2 regions of the Aerococcus urinae genome follow, and region 2 is predicted to be linked to the other one. Evidence: predicted binding sites of a transcription regulator. Region 2 holds the regulator's gene; the other holds the start of a gene.

Region 1 (4,199 bases), 980 kb from region 2:
GGGCACCCAGTTTGGGGTCATAGCCTAGTTCAACAATAGCTTCTTTCACTTGGTCGTCAATGGCAATGCTGATTTTTTGTCCCTTGAGTAACTTGTTCATGCTGGTGAGCATGTGGTCGACAATTTGAATTAATTCTTCCTTGGTCAGCGGTTGGAATTCGATGATGCCGTCAAAACGGTTCATGAATTCAGGTTTAAAGTAATTATCCAATTGGTCCAAGACAGATTGGTTTTTTCCTTGTTGACTAGCGGCAAAACCGACGCTAGCTTCAACGTTACCTGTTCCGGCATTGGAAGTCATGATGATAAGGGTATCTTTAAAGGAAACCGTCCGACCTTGTGCATCAGTAAGTCGACCGTCTTCCATGATTTGTAGGAAGAGGTTGAGAACATCAGGGTGGGCCTTCTCCACTTCATCTAAGAGAATGAGGGAATAAGGTTGCCGTCTGACTTGCTCAGTTAATTGGCCAGCTTCGTCATAGCCGACATAGCCGGGTGGTGAACCGATCATCTTAGAGACACTGTGTTTTTCCATGTATTCAGACATGTCAAAGCGGATCATGGCTTCTTCACTACCAAAGAGTTGCTTAGCAAGCTGACGGGCTAATTCTGTCTTGCCGACACCTGTTGGCCCCACAAATAGGAAGGAAGCAATAGGTTTATTACCTGGGTGGAAACCCACACGGTTACGGCGGATTGCTGCTGATACTTTTTCGACAGCAGGATCTTGGCCGATAATTGTCTCCTTGAGTTCATCCTCAAGTTGCAATAAATTGCTTTGTTCTTGGTCTTGTAACTGGCCAACGGGGATACCGGTTTTAGCTTCCACTAATTTTTCGATGTCTTCGACGGTGATCGTTGGGACTTGTTCAACAACAGCTTCATTATTAGCGGCCATATCCTTATACTTCTTTAATTGGTCGCGGTAATAGGCTGCCTTCTCATAGTCTTCAGCATCGGTAGCCATTTCCTTTAATTTTTCTAATTCTTGAATCTGATCTTCTAAGGCCTCCTTATCCAAGAAGGGAATGGTTAAGTTTTTCTTGGAGCCCGCTTCATCAAGTAGGTCGATGGCCTTATCAGGTAATTGTCGGTCTTGGATATAACGATTAGACAGGGTAACCGTTGCTTCTAAGGCTTGGTCAGTAAAGTGAACATGGTGGAATTTTTGGTATTGGTCGGCTAGGCCCTTGATAATAGTGATGGCTTCTTCTACCGAAGGTTCATCCACTTGAACTGGTTGTAAGCGGCGAGCCAGAGCGCCATCTTTTTCGATACGACGGAATTCATTTAAGGTTGTTGCTCCGACTAATTGCATTTCACCCCGAGCCAAGGCAGGTTTTAAGATATTGCCAGCATCCATTGATGAATTATCGGCTGTTCCTGCCCCCACGATTTCATGGATTTCATCAATAAATAGAATGATTGATTGATTTGAGCTGACTTCTTTGATTAGGGCTTGCATTTTTTCTTCAAATTGGCCCCGAACCCCAGTCCCTTGGACTAGAGAAGCCACATCTAAACTAATAACTTCTTTATTTTGTAGCTTTTCAGGAACTTCTTTAGCTACTATTTTTTGGGCTAAACCTTCTACAACTGCCGTCTTACCAACACCGGCTTCTCCGATGAGGACAGGATTATTTTTGGTTCGACGGTTAAGAATTTCGATCACCCGATTTATTTCTTGGTCACGGCCAATTACCGGGTCGTACTTGCCTTGGCGAGCTAACTCTGTCATGTTGGTTCCATAATTAGCTAATAAGCTATTTCCTTGACCATCATTAGGATGGTGTGGGGGTTCTTGGCCGCTATTATTGGAGCCTCTATCTTGCATTTGTCTAAGTAGTTCATAGAGATTTCCCCATGAACTATTGTCATTATTACTTTTTCCAGCTTGAGATTGGTTGCGAATAATCTCTGCATAGCAGGGTTGGCAAAGGTTAATGGCCTGCCTTTGTCCATTAATATTCGCATACATATGAATGGCAGCTTCGCGTTGGTTACAACGTTGGCATTTCAATAGTGCCACGCTCCTTTCTTAAGAAATTGGCCAATATTTTTAATATACATATATTGTAAAAACACCTTTTTGATAAACATTGACCTTCAATTGTTATTATACATTGACCATGTTTGACATTCAAGTCATAAAGCTTGTTTTCCCATGCTAAAGCCAAGGAGAATTTAATTAAGTAGTTGTCACCATGCTTAAAAAATGGTACATTATTAATGTAACGGTTTTCTTTTCTTTTAAGCGATAGTTGGGAAAGTCGTCAAATTACGTAGATTTAAAAAAAGGAGATTATAATAATGAAAACTCAAGACTTTAATATTACTGCAGAAACTGGTATCCATGCTCGTCCAGCAACCTTACTTGTGCAAACTGCAAGCAAATTTAAATCTGATATTAACTTAGAATATAAAGGTAAATCTGTTAACTTGAAATCCATCATGGGTGTAATGTCCTTAGGAGTAGGCCAAGGTGCAGATGTAACCATCTCTGTTGAAGGTGAAGATGAAGAAGAAGCAATGGCAGCTATCCAAGAAACCATGAAAAGTGAAGGGTTGTCAGAATAACATGGAAAAGTTGAAAGGAATTGGGGCTAGTGATGGTTACGCCATTGCTAAGGCCTTTCTTTTGGAACAACCTGACTTATCCTTTGAAGAAGGAAAAGTAGAAGATGCTGATGCGGAAATTGAACGCTTAACTAAGGCTATTGATGATAGTCGTATTGAGATTGCTAAGATTAAAGTGATTGCTCAAGAACGTCTATCTGAAGAAGAAGCAGGCGTTTTTGATGCGCATTTACAAATGCTAGATGACCCAGAAATGATCGCGACTTACCAACAAAAAATCAAAGATGAAAATCTTGATGCTCAAACTGCTGTGCGCCAAACGGCTGATGGCTTTATTGCTATCTTCAAGGCCATGGAAGATAATCCTTATATGCAAGAACGTGCAGCGGATATTAAAGATGTTACCGATCGCCTTATCGCGCATTTAATTGGTGCAAAAATTCCTAACTTGAGTTTAATTGATGATGATGCAATTGTTATTGCTCCTGATTTAACTCCGAGTGATACGGCACAATTAAACAAATATGTTAAAGGATTTGTTACTGATATTGGAGGACGGACATCCCACTCAGCAATTATGGCTCGTAGCTTAGAAGTTGCTGCTGTTGTTGGGACCACTTCTGCTTCTGAAGCGGTTAGTGATGGTGACTTAGTCATCGTCGACGGTTTTGAAGGGGAAGTTTTAATTAATCCAGACCAAGCCACTGTTGATAGCTATAAGGACAAAGCTAAGGCTTATCAAAAACAAAAACTTGAATGGGAAAGCTTAAAAGATGCGGATTCTCTAACTAAAGATGGTAAACAGTTTGAAATTGTTGCCAATATCGGTTCACCAAAAGACTTACCTGGTGTCCATGAAAATGGGGCTGAAGGTGTGGGACTTTATCGGACAGAGTTCCTCTATATGGATTCAGACCACTTCCCAACTGAAGAAGAACAATTTGAAGCTTATAAGGAAGTTTTAGAATCTCTTAATGGTAAGAATGTGGTTATCCGGACTATGGATATTGGTGGGGATAAGAAACTCCCTTATTTACCCTTACCAGAAGAGTTGAATCCTTTCTTGGGCTACCGTGCTATCCGGATTTGCTTAAGAGAAACGGATATGTTCCGGACCCAATTACGGGCACTCCTACGTGCTTCTGCTTATGGGAAATTAAGTATTATGTTCCCAATGGTAGCTACCTTAGAAGAATGGCGTCAAGCTAAAGCCTTATATGAGGAAGAACGTCAAAAATTAATTGACGAAGGCGTTAAAGTTGCTGACAATATTCAAGTGGGGATTATGATCGAAATTCCAGCAGCAGCTGTTTTAGCTGATCAATTTGCCAAAGAAGTTGACTTCTTTAGTATTGGAACCAACGACTTGATCCAATACACCATGGCTGCTGACCGGATGAATAATAATATCTCTTACCTCTACCAACCCTATAATCCAGCCGTTCTACGCCTGATTAACTATGTGATTCAAGCTAGTCACAAAGAAGGTAAATGGACCGGTATGTGTGGGGAAGTAGCTGGTGACCAAACTGCTATCCCACTCCTTGTTGGTATGGGCTTAGATGAATTCTCTATGAGCGCAACTTCAATTCTTAAATCGCGTTCCTTAATGGCTCGCTTAG
Region 2 (4,199 bases):
AGACGTCGGGATGGGCCTTTTCAATTTCATCAAAGAGGACAATGGAGTAAGGATGTTGACGGATCTTCTCAGTCAGTTGGCCCCCTTCTTCATAGCCAATATAACCTGGTGCTGAACCGATCATCCGGCTGGAAGAATATTTCTCCATGTATTCGGACATATCTAGACGAATCAGGGCCTCTTCCGAACCAAAGAGGGTTTCGGCTAAGGTCTTGGCCAATTCGGTTTTCCCGACCCCGGTTGGGCCAAGGAACATAAAGGAACCGATGGGCTTGTTTCTTTGGCCAAGGCCGCTGCGTGAGCGTTTAATGGCCCGGGCCACTGCATTGACCGCTTCATCTTGACCTTTGACCCGGTCATGGAGGCGGTCCTCTAAATGGATCAAGCGTTCATTATCACTTTGACTCAGTTCTTGAACCGGGATACCGGTCCAAGAATGAATCAAGTTTTGCACGTCTTGACTAGTCAGACTGAGGTCATAAGCTTCTTGGCTGTCCTGGTCGCCTTCATCTACTTCCAAGCGACTAAGTTCTCTGACGAGGTTGGCTTGTTGGGCATGGACCGCGGCTGCCTTTTGAAAGGCTTGGTTACGGACATGGTATTCCTTTTCTTGGTTGAGGCGCTTCAATTCCTGTTCGATTTGGTATTTCTTCCGACGCCCACTATTGGCCACTGGATTGTCCAAGCGCTTAGTTGCCGCCGCTTCATCCATGACATCAATCGCCTTATCAGGAAGGAAGCGGTCTGACAGGTAACGGGAGCTTAAACGCACACAGGTGGTAATACTCTCATCAGGGATGGCCACTTGGTGGTGTTTTTCATAAGCGGGCCGGATCCCTTTCAAGATTTCTTCAGTTTCCGCTAGGCTAGGTTCTTCGACTAAAATCTTAGCAAAACGTCTTTCCAAGGCGGCATCTTTTTCGATGTATTTTTGGTATTCGTTGAGGGTAGTGGCCCCGATCAATTGGACCTGTCCCCGACTTAAGGCAGGTTTTAGAAGGTTAGAAGCATCAATGGCTCCTTCAGCTCCCCCAGCCCCAATAATGGTATGGATTTCATCGATAAAGAGAATAATATTGCCTTGGTCTTCAATTTCTTCGATTAAGTGTTTCATCCGGTCTTCAAATTCACCGCGGTACTTGGTCCCAGCCACTAAAGATCCGATGTCTAGGACCATGAGTCGTTTATCCAGCATGTTTTCTGGGACTTGCTGTTGGCTCATTTGGATAGCTAAGGCTTCGACAATGGCAGTCTTACCGACCCCAGGTTCACCAACCAGGACCGGATTATTCTTGGTCCGACGGCTTAAGACCTGCATGAGCCGGCGCATTTCTTGCTGGCGGCCGATCACTGGGTCCAACTTGCCGTCCTTAGCGGCTTGGGTCAGATCCTTAGCAATACTATCCAAGGTTGGGGTCTTGCTTTTGCTTGGCTTACCCAACGGTTTTTTGGTCCGATTTCTGACCGGTTCTTTTTGGCCCAGCATCTGATAGACATCACTACGCAAACGATTAACATCTATATCGAGATTTTTCAGCAGGCGGTTGGCCAGGGTTTCTTCATTAATGAGTGCGAGTAATAAGTGCTCAGTACCAATTAAGGAAGCTTGCATAGACTTGGCCAAGTCTTTGGCTTGGTTCAAGACTTCTTGCATGCGTGGGGAAAACTGCACATAGTCTTCCTGGCTCTTGGCTGAATCGCTGGTCCCGTAGCCGGTCACAAATTCAATCTCTTCGCGAAGACTCTCATAACTTGGCAAGTAGTCGCTTAAGACGGCATGAGCAACACCTTCACTTTCGCGGTATAAGCCCAAAAGCATATGCTCGCTACCAATGGCTGGATGACGGAAGTATTCAGCTTCTTCTTTGGCAAATCCAATCGCGGTCTTGGCTTTTTCAGTATAGATGTCTTTCATAATTGTCTCCTTTTCTAATTACCGGAGTAATTAGTGATATTTCAAATGTTCTAGCATGTTCCTAAGTATCACTGCGCGGACACGGTCCGGGGATTTGAAATTAGACATGACTTGCTTGTCAATGGCTGAGTGCATGATAGCCGCCTCGCTCTCGCTGAGCAGTTCATTCTTCATCAAATTGGTGAGAATCGATACAGCATCGCGCAAGGAAATGTCGTTCCCTACTAGGCTAATCATATTATCAATATAGTCCGCATCGTCGATAATATTCAATTTCATAATTCTGATATAACCGCCACCACCCCGCTTACTTTCGACTTGATAGCCTTGCTTGGGGGTAAATCGCGTATTAATCACATAATTAATCTGTGAAGGCACGCACTCAAAGCGGTCAGCAATTTCACTCCGTCTGATTTCGACCCGTTCAGTATCTTGAAGCACCTCTTTGAGATAGGCTTCAATAATATCTGACATATTCCGGTTGCTCATGTCCTCACCTCCTTCACTAATTATTGACTAACTTTGACTAATATACTTTAATAATAAGCAAAAAAAGGGATGAGGTCAACTATTTAATTCACTAATAGCGACCTCATCGGCTTTGACCTAGTTACGCTGGCTACTTTCTCTTTGGATAAAGTGGTCAGGATCGTAAACCGTGTCTATGGTTATATGATTTATATTATATTTTGCCACCAGGGAGCGGATTTTTTGTTTGAGGTCTTCTTGTTCATCAGCGGTTAAGCGACAAGTCAGGACAGTAACACTAGCCATATGCTGTTCCCCATCGGTTGACCAGATATGTAAGTGGGATAAGCCATCAATATCATCGTCTAAGTCTAAGATTTGTTGGCCAATGACTTGGGGATCGATGCCTTCAGGAACCGCTTGGAGGAAAATTTTAGAAATGTTCAGAAAACGTGGGAAACTTTGGCTGATAATCCAAGCCGCAGTCAAAATCGACAAGAGCGGGTCGAGGAAATACCAATTGGTAAAGCGTAGGACCACGGAAAGAATCAGGATGGCTACCCACCCGAGGACATCTTCTAAGAGGTGGAGGTTGAGTAATTGTTCATTGGCTGACTGGCCCTTATGCATCATCCATGAGCAGTAACCATTAACCACCACCGCAAAGACAGCTACCCAAAACATTCCTGTCACATGAACCGGTTCCGGGTTAAAGAGCTTGGGAATTGAAGTTATTAAAATAAAGGCCGATCCGAATAATAGAAAGACTGCTGTAATCAGACCCCCTAATAGGGAAAAGCGGCGGTAGCCGTAGGAATAGCGGTTATCAGCCTCACGGTCAGAAATCTTTTCGAAGAACCAGGCAATGGCAATGGCTAAGACATCGCCCGAGTCGTGGACAGCGTCAGATAGGATGGCCGCACTGTTTAAGGTCCAACCAAAGAAGGCCTCAAAAACCGTGAAGAAGGCATTTAAAATGAGGACCATGCGCATCTTCTTGGCCGTTTCCTGGGTATTTTTAAAGCGAAGCTGCTTCGCCTTATCTAATTCCAAGTCTGCTGGGTCTAGGGCAACCAAGGAGAACTGTTCAAAGGCTAAAAAGCGGCGTAAGTAAAGTAACTCTTCCTGGCGGTTCAAACGAACAATATCCTTGTCCAGTTCAATAGCAAAGCCCTTGTCCTGATTAAGGTCTTGGATTTGCTGGGCCAGCCAATCATATTGGCTTTGGCTTTCGATACCGACAATCCTGTAAAGTGTTTCCATGTTTTCACTCTCCTTATAATACCCTATCATATCATCATTTTCTTCCAGTACAAATAATAACTACCTTTGTAGTCCCAGATTTTAAGTAAATTTAATTAATCATTCCATAAAGTAGATTCCTCTAAAACTAAAACCTGCAAAGAAAAAATCTTCCTCAAATAAAAAAGGAGAGTGTGACAAAAGTCAAAAGAGCCCTGAACCGCTTCGCATACTATATCTGTAACTCGCTTGCGCTTCGAACAGCTATAGCAACTGGAGCGAACTATGGTAGATAGTTGCAAAACTATCGCACATAGTTCGTAGTTGGGTTCGACTTGGCAGACTTGGAGTGATTTCCCAAGTCAGAAACAAGCGAATACTTCGCTTTTATTCTGACTTGCTCCAATCATCCAAGTCTAAATGCCTAGTCTCACACCCTGTATGAAGTGGACGTCAGGGCTGACTTTTGGAGCACGTTTTGAATAGATAGTTCGTGTTTTAAAACGAGCCTGGGACTTTTATCCCAGGCTCGAAGCATCTAGCGCAAGACAAAGCGCTTAGGACCGATAAACTT

What was found. The regulator CtsR, encoded in region 2, represses protease genes until heat stress. The targets are predictions, from matches to a motif close to TTGGTCAAAAAAGGTCAAANA.
Region 1: AWM73_RS02710 (ATP-dependent Clp protease ATP-binding subunit) is a predicted target of CtsR. The motif match lies at 2,121-2,141, and genes of this name have one in related genera.

What each region holds. Positions count from the first base shown of each region.
Region 1 covers NZ_CP014161.1:614,201-618,399, forward strand. Annotated here, with positions in the region: gene AWM73_RS02710 (ATP-dependent Clp protease ATP-binding subunit) at 1-2,020, opposite strand, end outside; gene AWM73_RS02715 (phosphocarrier protein HPr) at 2,311-2,577, shown strand; gene ptsP (phosphoenolpyruvate--protein phosphotransferase) at 2,579-4,199, shown strand, end outside.
Region 2 covers NZ_CP014161.1:1,610,312-1,614,510, forward strand. Annotated here, with positions in the region: gene AWM73_RS07365 (ATP-dependent Clp protease ATP-binding subunit) at 1-1,915, opposite strand, end outside; gene AWM73_RS07370 (CtsR family transcriptional regulator) at 1,946-2,404, opposite strand; gene AWM73_RS07375 (cation diffusion facilitator family transporter) at 2,522-3,646, opposite strand; gene AWM73_RS07380 (hypothetical protein) at 4,164-4,199, opposite strand, start outside.